3 regions of the Arthrobacter sp. UYNi723 genome follow, and region 1 is predicted to be linked to each of the others. Evidence: predicted binding sites of a transcription regulator. Region 1 holds the regulator's gene; each other region holds the start of a gene.
What was found. The regulator HrcA, encoded in region 1, represses chaperone genes, less so after heat shock. The targets are predictions, from matches to a motif close to TTNGCACTCGNNNNNNNCGAGTGCNAA.
Positions count from the first base shown of each region.

Region 2: groES (co-chaperone GroES) is a predicted target of HrcA. The motif match lies at 2,304-2,330, and genes of this name have one in related genera.
Region 3: groL (chaperonin GroEL) is a predicted target of HrcA. The motif match lies at 2,140-2,166, and genes of this name have one in related genera.

Region 1 covers NZ_JBSRZM010000010.1:36,585-41,755, forward strand. The annotation lists gene ACVWY0_RS09825 (GerMN domain-containing protein) at 1-675, shown strand, start outside; gene ACVWY0_RS09830 (16S rRNA (uracil(1498)-N(3))-methyltransferase) at 697-1,479, opposite strand; gene dnaJ (molecular chaperone DnaJ) at 1,482-2,609, opposite strand; gene hrcA (heat-inducible transcriptional repressor HrcA) at 2,687-3,700, opposite strand; gene ACVWY0_RS09845 (DUF3097 domain-containing protein) at 3,848-4,696, shown strand; gene ACVWY0_RS09850 (DUF4870 domain-containing protein) at 4,825-5,171, shown strand, end outside.
Region 2 covers NZ_JBSRZM010000002.1:51,556-56,726, reverse strand. The annotation lists gene ACVWY0_RS02110 (shikimate 5-dehydrogenase) at 1-589, shown strand, start outside; gene ACVWY0_RS02105 (class I SAM-dependent methyltransferase) at 611-1,840, opposite strand; gene ACVWY0_RS02100 (hypothetical protein) at 1,896-2,279, shown strand; gene groES (co-chaperone GroES) at 2,489-2,785, shown strand; gene groL (chaperonin GroEL) at 2,863-4,473, shown strand; gene ACVWY0_RS02085 (ATP-dependent DNA ligase) at 4,668-5,171, shown strand, end outside.
Region 3 covers NZ_JBSRZM010000006.1:38,962-44,132, forward strand. The annotation lists gene ACVWY0_RS06630 (LytR C-terminal domain-containing protein) at 1-412, shown strand, start outside; gene ACVWY0_RS06635 (cold-shock protein) at 570-776, shown strand; gene ACVWY0_RS06640 (ABC transporter substrate-binding protein) at 788-2,053, shown strand; gene groL (chaperonin GroEL) at 2,345-3,973, shown strand; gene ACVWY0_RS06650 (hypothetical protein) at 4,328-4,582, shown strand; gene ACVWY0_RS06655 (DUF2283 domain-containing protein) at 4,698-4,922, shown strand.

The DNA of each region.
Region 1 (5,171 bases):
GACGTGCCGGAGCAGGAGAATCCAGTGACCCGCGCCCTGCGGGCCATGATGTCCGAGAAGCCGCTGGACCCGGATTTCTTCACGCCCTGGCAGAATCCCGAGAAACTCGCCTCGTCCATCTCCGGCAAGAACATCATTACTGTCGACATCTCGGAGGATGCCTTTAACAGCAATCTCGACGCCGACATGGCCGGCCGCGCCATTCAGCAGCTGGTCTTTACCGCTACGGCAGCGGCTGCGAGTTCCGGCCTGATCGATTCCGGCCAGCAGATCCAGGTCAGGATCCTGGTGGATAGCCACACCGACTACGTCGCCTTCGACCACGTCCAGCTTGGCGACCCCATGTCCCGAGCTGCCGGAATGGTGGCGCCCGTGTGGATCATCGATCCGCAGGAAGGGACTGACCTGGCCGGCGGAAGCGTCAAGATCACCGGCCGCAGCACCGTTCCGGGCGGTAAGCTCCGCTGGCAGATCCTGCGGGCCGAAGCGAACGGGAACAAGACGCCCTACCTGACCGGGGAGACCACTGCAGCTGCCGAAGCCGCCCAGTCCGGGGTGTTCACGCTTGCCCTTAGCCTGTCCGCCGGGAGTTACGAGCTCCGCGTTTCGCAGGTGGATGCGGCCGGCAGCGGCCAGGAGCTGAATGTGGATACGCGGAACTTCAACGTCCGGTAGCAGCCTGGGCAGCAGGCCGCCTCAGGATGCCGGGGCTGTCCAGCGTCCCAGTACGTCGCTCGCCAGAACAACCGCTGCCGGTCCGGCCGTGGATGACCTCAGGACGTGGTGTCCCAGGAGCGCCGTCACGGCGCCGGCGTCGCAAAGCCGGGTGATTTCGCGGGGACTGATTCCGCCTTCCGGGCCAACGATGAGCAGAATCTCCAGGGGCCCGGCGTCAGCCTGGGTGCCCTGCCATGATTCCAGGACAGACCGGAGCGGCCGGACCGCGTCTTCGTGCAGGATTACGGCCAGATCCGCTGCCGCCACGGCCGCCGCAAGGCCAGGGGTTTCGACGGCGGCGCGCACCTCGGGGATCCAGGCGCGGCGTGCCTGCTTGGCGGCGGCAGTGACCACGGACTGCCATTTTGCGTGGGCCTTGGCCGCGCGCTCACCCTTCCAGCGGACAATTGATCGCTCGGACTGCCAGGGAACTACGGCATCAATCCCGAGTTCGGTTGCCGTTTCCACGGCCAGTTCATCCCGGTCCCCCTTGGCCAGGGCCTGCACCAGCACCAGCCGGATGTCGGGCCGGTCCTCCACAACGAGGGCGGAGCATTCCACGGTGAGCTCCGCGGGCGACGCCGAGACAACAGTTCCCGTCAGCCGCCTTCCGGCGCCGTCGGCAATGTCCACTGCTTCTCCGGGAGATAGCCGTTTTACGGTCACGGCGTGGCGTGCCTCCGGCCCTTGAAGGACAAAACGGGCACCGGGCACGAGCTTGTCCAGCGACCCGGCACCGCTGAAGAAAACGGGATTGCTCACCGCTACAGGTTACCGAACCGGTCCCGCAGCTTGGCAAAGACGCCGCCACTGGCAGCCAGTTTGCCTTCCGTGAACTGCTCGCCCCGCAGCTTCGCCAGCTGCCGCAGGAGATCCTCCTGCGCGGCATCCAGCTTGGCCGGCGTCTCCACCTGCAGATGGACCATCAGGTCCCCGCGGCCGTAACCGCGCAGGTGCGTCACGCCGAGTCCACGGAGCGTGATGATCTCCCCTGACTGCGTCCCTGCCTTGACGTCGATTTCCTGCAGCCCGTCAAAGGTTTCCAGTGACAGCTCGGTGCCCAAGGCGGCGGCAGTCATCGGGATGTGCAACGTTGCGTGCAGGTCGTCACCGTCGCGTGCGTAGGTGGCGTCGTTGTTGACCCGGAGTTCCACGTACAGGTCCCCGGACGGTCCGCCGGCCGGGCCTGCTTCGCCCTGCCCGGAGAGCTGGATCCGGGTGCCCGTGGCAACACCGGCCGGCACCTTGATGGTGAGCGACCGCCGGCTGCGGATGCGGCCTTGGCCGCTGCATTCGTTGCAGGGGTCCTTGATGACCGTCCCGAAGCCTTCGCAACTGCCACACGGGGCCGCCGTCATGACCTGGCCCAGGATGGAGCGCACCGCGCGCTGGACCTGGCCGCTGCCGCCGCAGATATCGCAGCGCACAGGGTGGCTGCCTTCGCGGCAGCATGACCCGTTGCAGGTGGGGCAGGTGACGGCTGTGTCCACTTCGAGTTTCCGGTTGACGCCGAACACGGCATCGCGGAGTTCGATCCGTACGCTGATCAGCGCGTCCTGGCCGCGGCGGACCCGGGAAGCGGGGCCGGAGGTGCCGCCGGCCCCGAAGAACGTGTCGAAGATGTCCTGGAACGCGAAGCCCTGGCCGGAGTATCCGCCGCCGCCGAACCCGTTGTCGGTGCCGTTCTCGTTGCCGGTGGTGTCATAGATCCGGCGCTTCTGCGGGTCCGAAAGTACCTCGTAGGCATGGGTCACGGCCTTGAAGCGGTCCGATGCATCGTCCCCGGGGTTTACGTCCGGGTGAAGAGTGCGGGCCAGCTTGCGGTAGGCCTTCTTGATCTCTTCCCCGGTGGCTTCCGGCGAGACTCCGAGGACGTCGTAGTGGCTGCTCAAAGTTCGTATCTCTTCCTTGTTGTACTGCCGGCAGCCGGGCTGCCGGCACTGCTCTACGTGCCTGGACCGCGGTGCTGTTACGGACCCAGAATTCTTGAAAGGTAACGGGCTACTGCCCTGACGGCGGCCATGGTGGTGGGATAGTCCATCCGGGTGGGGCCGAGCACACCGATCTTGGCAGTGCTGTCTGGTCCGTAGCCCGTGGCCACCACGGAGGCTTCCGCGAGCCCGTCGTACGGGTTTTCACGCCCGATGCTGACTGCCACGCCCCTCGGATCCTGCGCCATGTCGCTCAGGAGGCGCAGCAGGACAACCTGCTCCTCGAGCGCTTCCAGGACCGGTCCGATACTGAGCGGAAAATCCACATTGGAGCGGGCGAGGTTCGCCGTTCCGGCCATGACCATGCGTTCCTCGCGGCTGCTGTGGGCGAGCGTTTCCAGCCCGTGGGCCAAAGCCTGGGCCGCCGCGCGCTGGCCCGGGCTGACGGACGAAACGACTCCCGGCAGCGAGGGGGTCAGCCGGCTCAGCGAGATGCCCGCGAGTGATCCCAGGAAGTGTGTCCGCAACGCGGCGATGGCGTCGTCGCCGAGGTCCTGGCCGACGTCGATCACGCGCTGTTCGACCTTGCCGGTGGTGGCGATGAGGACCACCAGGACCTGCCGGGGCGCGAGCAGGACGAATTCGATGTGGCGGATGGTGGCGCGGCTCAGATGCGGATACTGCACTACGGCGACCTGGTTGGTCAGCTGCGACAGCATCCTGACGGTCCTGTCCAAGACGTCGTCCAGATCGTCTGCGCCCTCCAGCAGCGACTGGATTGCACGCCGTTCCGCGTGGGAAAGCGGCTTTACCGCTGAAATCTGGTCCACAAACAGCCGATAGCCTTTGTCTGTGGGGATCCGTCCCGCGCTGGTGTGCGGGGCCGTGATCAGGCCGTCGTCTTCCAAGGCCGCCATGTCGTTGCGGATGGTGGCACTGGACACGCCGAGGTGGTGGCGTTCCACGAGCGCTTTTGAACCTACTGGCTCGCGGGAGTGCACATAGTCCTCCACGATGGCGCGCAGTACTTCGAGTTTGCGCGGCTCGCTCATACTCCACCTCCATCCGTGGTCACTGCAGGGTTAGCACTCGACATGCCTAAGTGCTAACAGTCTAATATGAGTCACCCCGTTGTTAGCATTGGTACCGCTCCGGGCGAAATTCCGGGCCAGGATCTAGCGGCAAGGCGGAATCAATCCATGCAGTACCAGAACTGGGGTCCGCAGGAGATCACCGCGCCCGTGAGAAGCGAACTCCCTGAGGTCCCCGTGGAACGTGGCATGGTTCTCGAAGACGCCCAGTCAGGCTGGGTGGGAGCGGTGACCCGGGTGGAGAAGTCCGGTGGCATGCATGTAGTGGCCCTCGAAGACCGGCGCGGCAAGTCCCGGTCCTTCCGGCTGGGCTTCGGGTTCCTCCTGGAGGGGCAGCCCATCCGGCTCGTTCCCCCGGCGCCCCGGCAGGCCGCCCCCGTGGCCGCCGGCCGGACGGCGTCCGGCTCAGTCCGCGTGGCCGGCCAGCGTGCCCAGGTGGCCAAAGCCAGCAGGATCTGGGTGGAGGGAAAACACGACGCCGAACTCGTGGAAAAAGTCTGGGGTGACGATCTCCGCGTAGAGGGCATCGTCGTCGAGCCTTTGCATGGCATTGATGACCTGGCGGGGGCGGTAGCCGCATTCGGTCCCGGTCGGGGGCGGCGGCTGGGGGTCCTGGTGGACCACCTGGTGCCGGACTCGAAGGAGTGGCGCATCGCGGCTGCCGTGATGGCCTCCCCCGGCGCGGCGGGGAATGTCCTGATCGTCGGGCACCCTTACGTTGACGTGTGGCAGGCCATCCGGCCCGCTGTACTGGGCATCGAAGAATGGCCGGTGGTGCCCCGCGGGCAGGACTGGAAGACCGGAATCCTGGCAGCGTTCGGCTGGCCGCACTCCACCAAGGAAGACATCGGGCTTGGCTGGCAAAAGCTCCTGGGGGCCGTCCGCAGCTACGCGGACCTGGAAGCATCACTGCTCGGGAGAGTGGAGGAAGTCATCGACTTCCTGACAGTGCCTTAACGCCGGATTCGGCTCCTGTCGGCAGCATTTGGTGGCTGAACCAGTATTCTTGGTACTGCGGAGGCTGCAGTTGCTTCAGTCCGGCATTCTCCAACCCAGCACCATTGCACTTTCGAAGGAAGAAAACCGTGGCACAAAACGCACGCGAGCACCGGGACGACCACGGCGGCCAGGGCCGTTCCGAGTACCAGGGCGTTCCGGCGAATGCGCTGCCCCTGACGGCCAGCGAAGACCGCCAGTGGGCCACACTGGCACACTTCGGCGGGATCCTCGGCTGTGTTCCGTCACTGCTGATCTACCTGATTTTCCGTGAGCGCGGGCCGTTTACCGCCCAGGAATCCAAGGAAGCGCTGAACTTCAGCCTGCCGCCCACCATTGCGGCGCTGGTGGCCAACCTCCTGGTGTTCATTCCGGTGGTGGGAAACATCTTCGCCGTCATCGCCACCCTGATCTGGATTGCCCTGACCTGCTTCTC
Region 2 (5,171 bases), on a different contig from region 1:
TGAGCTGGATCCTTCCGCTAAAGCCATCGATTCGGTCAACACAATCGTGAACACCGACGGGCGTCTGTTGGCCTACAACACCGACTACACCGCCATCGAGCAGCTCCTCGCAAGCAACGCCGTGCCCACGGACTACTCGGTGCTGGTCCAAGGCGCCGGCGGCATGGCCAAGGCCACCGTCGCGGCCCTGCGGGACGCCGGCTTCACGGACGTCACCGTCATCGCCCGGAACGAAGACACGGGCCGGGCGCTCGCAGAGCAGTACGGGTTCCAGTGGCGGGCAACGCTCGACGGCGGCACAGCGGACCTGATCATCAACGTCACGCCTATCGGTATGGCAGGCGGCCCGGAAGTGGAATCGCTGTCCTTCCCGGAAGATGCGATCGCCGCAGCCAAAGTGGTGTTCGACGTCGTGGCGCTGCCTGCGGAGACGCCGCTGATCAAGGCGGCCCGCGCGGCCGGGAAACAGGTCATCACGGGCGCCGAGGTGGCCACCATTCAGGCGCTCGAGCAGTTTGTGCTTTACACCGGCGTCCGGCCCACCGACGAGCAGGTCCGGGCCGCCGAGGACTTTATGCGCGCCCAGTAGGACGCGCCAGTAGGACAACGTTTAGACAGGTTCCACCGAGATGGCCACCCGGTCCTCCCCAATGCGGGTCAGGACCAGGGTGGCTGTTTTTTGTCCGGCCTTCTTCCCGGCACCCTTGCTTCCGGCGAACAGCTGCTTGCGGAGTTCCTCCGGCGTGACCGAGGTGCCGCGCTTTTTGATGTCCAGCACCGTGATGCCGTTTTCCTTCACCCAGGCCTTGAGCGCCTTGACGTTGTACGGCATCACTTCGAGGACCTTGTAGGCGCGGGCGAACGGCGTGTCCACCAGCTCCGGAGCGCAGATGTAGGCGATGTGCTCGTCCAGCAGGTGCCCGCCCAGTTGAAGCGCGACGTCGGCCACCAGGCCGGCGCGGATCACCGCGCCATCGGGCTCATACAGATAGCCCTCTGCCGGACCCACCGGCGCGGCCGGACCGCCGTCGAAGTCTTCAGCGCTGGTCAGCTCCGCCGCACCCTGCGGTCCGAGCAGCAGCGCCGCGCGGCGGATTCCGGGCCGGCGCACGGAGTTGAACCACAGGGCCACCTCGGTGACGTCGCCGCCCACCGATACCCACTGCGCCTCGCAGCCGGCGGGAACCGACTCGTGCGGCATGCCGGGGCCCATTTTGACGCCAACGGCGCGCCCGGTGGCGGCGAGCGATTCCACAAAGGACAGCGGCGGCGAAAACGCCTCAGGATCCCAGATCCGTTTGGTACCCGAGGTGGAGGTGACCCGGCGTGCGGGATCCAGCCAGACGCCGTCGACCCCGTCCAACGGGACGGTGGTGGCGTCCGAATGCACCACGGTGGCGTTGGGGAAGGGAATCAGGTTGACCGTGGCGCAGGCGGCCGTGGTTTCGTCCATTTCCACGGCCGTGACCGTGATGTCCATCGATGCCAGAGCCAGGGAGTCCGCGGCAAGGCCGCACCCGAGGTCGGCCACGTGGCGGACGCCGGCCTGCGCAAAGCGCTCGGCATGCCGGGCGGCAACAGTGAGACGCGTGGCCTGTTCCAGCCCCGCCTGCGTGAAGAGCATGCTCCGGGCGAACTCGCCGAACTTCAGCTCGGCCTTGGTGCGCAGCCGGGACTGGGTGAGGACGGCGGAGACCAGTGCGGGGGAGTGCCCGGCCTTGCGGAGGGCCGCGTTGACCTCAAAGGCCTTGTCCTCGCGGTACGGGCCCAGGGACGCCAGGAGCTCCCAGCCTTCGCTCGTGAGCAGTGGGGCGATCTGGTCCTGCGGTGCTTGAGCCATGGGTTCAAGCCTAGTGGAGGTAGCCCGGCGGCCAGTTCCCGCTAGGGTTGAAGGCATGGAAGACAGCGCAGGCCCCCAGCCGTCCGGACTACCCCAAGCAAGAAAGCCGGACCTGGTGAAGTTTGCCCGCCCCGCGCTGATTGCAGGATCCGCAGTGGCCGTGGTCTGCGTCGCGCTGCTGGTAATCATCCTCTTCCTGGACACGTTCAACGCCACCGTCTACTCCGTGGGCGGCAAGAACATCCAGGACGCCACGGACGAGGCACAGGAGATCCGCAGCCTCTACGCCGGGGCGCGCATAGGCGGCATCATCCTGCTGGTGGTCTCGCTGCTGGCTGCCGTGGGCGGCGCCGTGGTGCTGTACCTGCGGCGGGGCACCGTTGAGGGAGGGGACGACGGCGACGAGGACGTCGATCTCGAGGACCTGACCGGCCGGTAACAGCTGTTCGCCGGAGACATAATTCTGGCACTCGCCTTGACCGAGTGCTAACCAATACATAGAGTCATCATTAGCACTCTCCCTAGGAGGGTGCTAACACATGAAGAGCTGCCAGCCAGGCTGCTGCCGGCACCGCGACGACGGTTTGCCAGCCACGGCGAAGCAGCTCAACTGTCCATGAATTTGCTGACGTAGAAGGAGAGGTCCGAGTGTCGGTCTCTATTAAGCCTCTTGAGGATCGTATTGTTGTCCGCCCGCTCGAAGCCGAGCAGACCACGGCTTCCGGCCTGGTTATCCCGGACTCCGCGCAGGAGAAGCCGCAGGAAGGCGAAGTTGTTGCAGTAGGCCCCGGCCGCTTTGACGACAACGGCAACCGCGTTCCGATCGATGTTGCCGTTGGCGACGTTGTTATCTACTCCAAGTACGGCGGAACTGAAGTCAAGACCGGTGGCACCGAGTACCTCGTGCTCTCCGCCCGCGACGTTCTGGCGATCGTCGTAAAGTAACTCTTTGGATCCCCGTGCTGCTGTTCCGTCCCTGACCGAACAACAGTGCGGGGTTCTGTCTTTGAAAGGACAAAACCATGGCAAAGCAGCTTGCGTTTAACGACGCTGCACGCCGGTCGCTTGAAGCCGGCATCGATAAGCTCGCCAACACTGTCAAGGTGACGCTCGGCCCCCGCGGCCGCAACGTTGTCCTCGACAAAAAGTGGGGGGCACCCACCATCACCAATGACGGCGTCACCATCGCCCGCGAAATTGAGCTTGATGACCCGTTTGAGAACCTTGGCGCCCAGCTGGCCAAGGAAGTAGCCACCAAGACCAACGATGTTGCCGGCGACGGTACCACCACGGCCACTGTGCTCGCCCAGGCCCTGGTCAAGGAAGGCCTGCGCAACGTTGCTGCGGGCGCTGCTCCCAGCCAGATCAAGCGCGGCATCGAGGTTTCCGTGGAAGCCATTGCAGCCCGCCTGCTCGAGAACGCACGCCCGGTTGAAGGCACCCAGGTTGCCAGCGTGGCAGCAATCTCGGCCCAGAGCGACGAAATCGGCGAGCTCCTCGCCGAGGCATTCGGCAAGGTCGGCAAGGATGGTGTGATCACCATCGAGGAGTCCTCCACCACGCAGACCGAGCTGGTCCTCACCGAAGGCATGCAGTTCGACAAGGGCTACCTGTCCCCGTACTTCGTGACCGACTCCGAACGCCAGGAAGCCGTCCTCGAAGACGCCCTCATCCTGATCAACCAGGGCAAGATCTCCTCCGTGCAGGACTTCCTGCCGCTGCTGGAGAAGGCGCTGCAGAGCTCCAAGCCGCTCTTCATCATTGCCGAAGACGTTGAGGGAGAGGCCCTGTCCACACTGATCGTCAACCGCATCCGCGGCACGCTGAACGTTGTTGCCGTGAAGGCTCCGGGCTTCGGCGACCGCCGCAAGGCCATGCTGCAGGACATCGCCACCCTCACCGGTGCGCAGGTCATCTCCGCGGAACTGGGCCTCAGCCTGGATTCGGTTGGCCTTGAGGTGCTGGGTACCGCCCGGCGCATCACGGTCACCAAAGACAACACCACCATCGTTGACGGCGCCGGTTCCGCAGAAGACGTCGCGGCCCGGGTTTCCCAGCTGCGCGCCGAGCTGACCCGCACCGACTCCGACTGGGACCGCGAAAAGCTCCAGGAGCGCCTGGCCAAGCTGGCCGGCGGCATCGGTGTCATCAAGGTCGGCGCAGCCACCGAGGTTGAGCTGAAGGAAAAGAAGCACCGCATCGAAGATGCAGTGTCCTCCACCCGCGCAGCCCTCGAAGAAGGCATCGTGGCCGGTGGCGGTTCCGCACTGATCCACGCACTGAAGGCCCTCGACGAGGACCCTGCAGTCAAGGCCCTCGAAGGCGACGCCGCCGCTGCTGTGGGCATCGTCCGCCGCGCGCTGGTCCAGCCGCTTCGCTGGATCGCCCAGAACGCCGGTTTCGACGGCTACGTTGTCACCGCCAAGGTTGCCGAGCTCGAAACCAACAACGGCTTCAACGCCAAGACGGGCGAGTACGAGGACCTGATCGCCGCCGGCGTCATCGACCCGGTCAAGGTCACCCGTGCAGCCCTGCGCAACGCGGCATCCATTGCTGCGCTGGTTCTCACCACCGAGACCCTCGTAGTGGAGAAGCCCGCAAACGAAGACGAGCACGCAGGCCACAGCCACTAGTCCCTACCGTCTCCTTCACCTCGCTTCGCTCGGTCAGGGAACCCGGACGGCGTGGGCCCACCACGGTCTCCGCATAAAGAACCGGTCCAGCCTCCGCTGGGCCGGTTTTTTTGTGCCACAAACCATTCGCGGCCCGCTTTTCCCGTCTACGCGCCCTACGCGCCCGGTGTCGTCTGGAGTGGCAGACTGGTCCCATGTTGCTCGATGAGCTCGTGAAAACCACGGATGCCGTCGCGTCGACCCGCTCCAGACTTGCGAAGGTCGACGCACTGGCCGATCTACTGCGCCGGCTGGAGCCCGTGGACATCGCGGCGGCCGTCGGCTTGCTCATCGCCAAGCCGCGACAGGGCCGGGTAGGGATCGGCTGGCGCGGCATGGCGGCTGCCATGGGGGAGCCGGCCGCCGAGCCGAGTCTTACTGTCGCCGACCTCGACGCTGCGCTGGATCGGCTGCTTGTCACCGCAGGCGCTGGATCAGCGGCGGAGCGCGCCGCGACCCTCCGGTTGCTCACCGAGGCAGCCACCGAGCGGGAGCAAGCTTTCATCGCGGGCGTGCTGCTCGGCGAACTGCGTACCGGCGCGCTTGAGGGGGTACTGACGGATGCCGTTGCCCGCGCCGCAGATCGGCCCGTCGACGCCGTGCGCCGCGCCGCGATGCTCTCCGGCGATCTCGGCGGGACCGCCCTGCTGGCGATCACG
Region 3 (5,171 bases), on a different contig from region 1:
CCTGGAATCAACCGCGGCACCCGGGGCAAGCGCGGTACCGTCGGCCACCGCTGAATCTTCCGCGGACCCGGAGCCCTCTGAGAGCCCCGACGCCGAGCCCAGCGCTTCGCCCAGCAACATTCCCTCCGCGGTTGTGCTGGACAAGACCCAGGGCGTGGCCATCTACAACGCCGCGGGTACGGCCGGGCTCGCCGGACGCATCAGCTCCATGGTCCAGGCCGATGGCTGGACGCTGGGCCAGGTGGGGAACTGGGGCGGCCCACCGCAGCAGACATCCGCAATCTTCTATTCAGGCCCGGCTCAGAAGGCCAACGCCGAAGCAGTCTCCGAACTCCTAAGCATCCCTACCCTGGTGGAGAGCCAGGAGTTCCAGGTTCCGCTGGTTGTTGTCCTGGGCCCGGACTACCGGTGACACTTCCCGGTTACGCCTGAATAACTTTTGGGCACCGGAGCGGCCGTGCGGCTCGGCCCGCCGGATGGCTTGTCGCTAGAGTGATTTCAGGCTTCGGTCCGTAACAAGCGGCACACTTCCGACGGGGACCGACGGCACGACGGAAAGAGTGGACATCATGGCATTGGGAACGGTTAAGTGGTTCAACGCCGAAAAGGGCTACGGCTTTATTACGGTGGACGGCTCCGGGGACGATGTCTTTGTGCACTGGTCGGCCATTGAGGGCGAAGGTTACCGGGCCCTGGATGAGGGACAGCGCGTGGAGCTTGAAGTCGGTGAAGGCGAGAAGGGCCCGCAGGCAGAAAACGTCCGGCCCGCTCAGTGATCTCCCGCAGCTTGCGTTCAACAATCGTCCGCACAATCACGGGGGCGGCACTCCTGTTGGCCCTGCCCGGCTGCGCCGGGGCAGGCGGCAACGCCCGCGTTGAATCCGCTGAAGCATCCGGTGACGGCACGCTGCGGATCGGGCTGATCCAGGACAGCATAGGGGAGCAGGCCTTCCTCAACGACTCGCAGCTCGCCGCAGCCCAACTGGCAATCAAGGAAATCAATGCGGCCGGCGGCCACAAGGGCAGGCCTGTAGATCTGGTGGTAGGCGTCGGTGATGGCGCAGATGCCCAGGCCAGGAATCTGGCCTCAGCCAGGGTTGATGCGGTGATCGGCCCCACGGATTCGAGTCACGCCGCCGCCGCCATCGACGTCCTCTCGGCCGCGCGCGTCCCGCTCGTCTCGCCGGCCAACTCCGCTGCCGGACTGTCCCGCTACAAGAGCGGCGGCTATTACTTCAGGACGGCGGCGGCGGACGTTGCCCAGGCCTCGGTGCTGGTGAAGTTGGCCAAGGACGGCGGCGCTAAGAGCCTTGCCGTGGTCCACCAGGACTCTAGCTACGGAAAGGACGTAGCAGCCGCGGTGACCGGCGCCGCCAAGAACGCCGGCCTGGAAACTGTCTCAACCACCGCCTTCAAGCCCGGCGACGCCGGGAACGCCGCAGCCGCTGCCAAGGCCGCCACTCCTGACGCTGTAGTGCTGATCGCCAGGGACGACGCCCAGGGCGCCATCGCAGAGCTCAATAACGCGGGACTTTCGGGCAAGAGCATCATCCTGAGCGACGGCGCCTTCGCCCAATACGGTTCGGGGCTGGGATCCAAGGCCCTCGACGGCGCCCGTGCAGTGGTGCCGGGCCTGCTGCCGTCCGCGGACTTCCAAGCCCGGCTTGTTTCGGTCAACCCTGCCCTGAAAGACCTTTCGTTCGCCGCGGAGACCTACGACGCCGTGAACCTCGCGGTCCTGGCGGCCGCGAAGGCTGACGACGACGCCGGCCGCTCCATCGCCGCCAACCTGATCGCCGTGTCCGGCGGGACAACCGGCGGGCAGCCCGCCGCGCAGGCTTCCGGCCCGGCCACCAAGCCGTGCCTGTCCTACACCGACTGCCTCGCTGTCCTGAAGACCGGGGCAGACATTAATTACGACGGCGAATCGGGGCCGGTTGCCTTCGACGCCAACGGTGACATCACCACGGCCAACTACATGGTGTTCACCTACGGCGGAGACAACAAGGCAGTGCTCAGCGGCCGTGAGGCGGCAGGCCGGGCCGCAGGCTGATCGCCGGTGGCGAACGGGCCGGCCTGACAGGGCGATTTGCGGGACCTTTCGCTTGCACTCTCACCTAGGGAGTGCTAATTATTGAGTTAGCACTCCTACGTATCGACTGCTAATGCAACGTCCGGTTTGTCCGGCATCGGGGCTTGGCGGCGGTCGTGGAGCGAGAGAAATACCTAGCTGGAGTGAGATCCCCAGCCGCGGCATACAGAGGCCGCCGGTGAAGGATCGTCCGTCGCGGGCACTGCAGTGAGGTTCATTCTTAACGACTGTCCCGAAAGGACTACTGCCGTTATGGCCAAGATCATTGCATTTGATGAAGAGGCACGCCGCGGTCTTGAGCGGGGCCTGAACATCCTCGCCGACGCCGTCAAGGTCACCCTCGGCCCGCGTGGACGCAACGTCGTCCTCGAAAAGAAGTGGGGCGCCCCCACGATCACCAACGATGGTGTTTCCATCGCCAAGGAGATCGAGCTGGACGACCCTTACGAAAAGATCGGCGCCGAGCTGGTTAAGGAAGTTGCCAAGAAGACGGATGACGTCGCTGGCGACGGCACCACCACGGCTACCGTGCTGGCGCAGGCCCTGGTCAAGGAAGGCCTGCGCAACGTCGCGGCCGGCGCTGACCCGCTGTCCCTCAAGCGCGGCATCGAGAAGGCTGTAGCAGCCGTCACGGTTGAACTGCTGGCCTCCGCCAAGGAAATCGAAACCAAAGAAGAGATTGCGGCTACTGCCTCCATCTCCGCCGGTGACGACGAAATCGGCGCCCTGATCGCTGAAGCCCTCGACAAGGTGGGCAAAGAAGGCGTCATCACCGTCGAGGAGTCCAACACCTTCGGCCTGGAGCTCGAGCTCACCGAAGGCATGCGCTTCGACAAGGGTTACATCTCCGCTTACTTCGTTACCGACACTGAGCGCCAGGAAACGGTCCTTGAGGACCCGTACATCCTGATCGTCAACTCCAAGATCTCCAACGTCAAGGAACTGGTTGCTGTCCTGGAAAAGGTCATGCAGTCCAACAAGCCGCTGCTGATCATTGCCGAAGACATCGAGGGCGAGGCCCTGGCCACCCTGATCGTCAACAAGATCCGTGGCACCTTCAAGTCCGTAGCCGTCAAGGCTCCGGGCTTCGGCGACCGCCGCAAGGCCCAGCTGGCCGACATCGCTGTACTCACCGGTGGCCAGGTCATCGCCGAGGAAGTCGGACTCAAGCTGGAGACCGCCGGACTGGAACTCCTGGGACGCGCCCGCAAGGTTGTTGTCACCAAGGACGAGACCACCATCGTTGAAGGTGCCGGCGACGCCGACCAGATCGCTGGCCGCGTTTCCCAGATCCGTGCCGAGATCGAAAACTCCGATTCGGACTACGACCGCGAGAAGCTGCAGGAACGCCTGGCCAAGCTGGCCGGCGGCGTTGCAGTCATCAAGGCCGGTGCCGCAACCGAGGTTGAGCTCAAGGAACGCAAGCACCGCATTGAGGACGCTGTCCGCAACGCGAAGGCTGCTGTTGAAGAAGGCATCGTCGCCGGTGGCGGCGTTGCGCTGATCCAGGCCGGCGCCAAGGCGTTCGCGAACCTGAACCTGACCGGTGACGAAGCAACGGGTGCGAACATCGTCCGCGTTGCCATCGACGCCCCGCTGAAGCAGATCGCCTTCAACGCCGGCCTCGAGCCTGGCGTTGTTGTCGACAAGGTCCGCGGCCTGCCTGCAGGCCACGGCCTGAATGCAGCAACCGGCGAATACGTCGACCTGCTGGCTGCCGGCATCAACGACCCCGTCAAGGTAACCCGCTCTGCCCTGCAGAACGCGGCTTCCATTGCCGGTCTGTTCCTCACCACCGAGGCCGTTGTGGCCGACAAGCCGGAGAAGAACGCTCCGGCCATGGGTGGCGGCGACGACATGGGCGGCATGGGCGGCTTCTAGTCCCCAGCGCCCGGACTGCGTTCCGCGCAAACCATAATGCGGCCCCCTCCACTGGAGGGGGCCGCATTTGTTGTACGCCCAGCATGGGCATTCGCTTGGAGGTGTGAGTCCTCTGAAGGAGAAGGTGGTTTAACTTCTAGCCAATGGCAACTGCGTCATCGCGAGGTGGGGTGGGAAAGAAGTCGGAGGCAATTCCCTGCGCCGAGGGACACGATCCGCATAGAAGGCATGTTGGTCGGGGTAAGCCAGCAACAGATGGTGAAGCCCGTTCCACCGAAACGGCCAGTGTGTAAATGCGGCGGCAGGGGGAAAGCGAATGTTCTTATCTGAGGAGATCTGTCCCGGTGCTTCATCTTGTTTTTTCCGGGTGGAGCGGTGCGGCTTTTAGGGGTCGTCACTGATGCAACAGGATTCCTGATCGAGAACAATCGGTTGATTCAGAGGGTCCATTTCAACGCCACCTTCGCTTTTCCTGTTGTCGAAGATCCGTTCTGGCTTCCTGTTCTGTTCATCCTGGCCCACGTCATCAGCCGGCGTGCGGCTATGCAGGCTGCCAAGCGCGGCGTCATTCAGACACTCATCCAAGTTAGTAATCCGCAACGGCGTTAGGTCCGCCGGGAACCAGGGGACATCCGTCTTTACCCAAGGATCAGGCACGAGCCGGATCCGGGTCATCGTTGACAACAGGTCTAGCACTATCATTACCGTGACAAAGGGGTAGCCGATGAAAATTACCTATGACAAAGAAGCCGACGCCGCATACGTCCAACTCGTCGATGAAGTCCGCGATGGCGAAGCGTCGACGCAGGTGCATTCGATAGAAACACCCGGGCGGAAAGGCGAGATCATTATTGACTTTGATGCCGAAGGGCGCATTCTGGGTATGGAAATTCTCGGGGCCAAGGATGTGCTGCGCGAAGAAACCCTCGCCCTGGCCGAACGTCTATAGCAGGGGCGGGCAGCGTGGACCGGCTGCCCGCCCAACAGGCGGCCCGCCGCAACCGGTCTGCGCGGCCTTCCGGGCGTCCGCGGTCATCCGAAGCGGGACGGAGAATCCGAGAGATTCGGAATCTTCCCGACCGGCACGACCGCCGTCCGCACTAAGGGCGATGATAACGACGGTGCCGACCCTTCGCGAACTCGTGGTCCCGCAGGCGCTGATGTACGGTGCTCCGGCGGTCCTGGTAATGATGCCGCG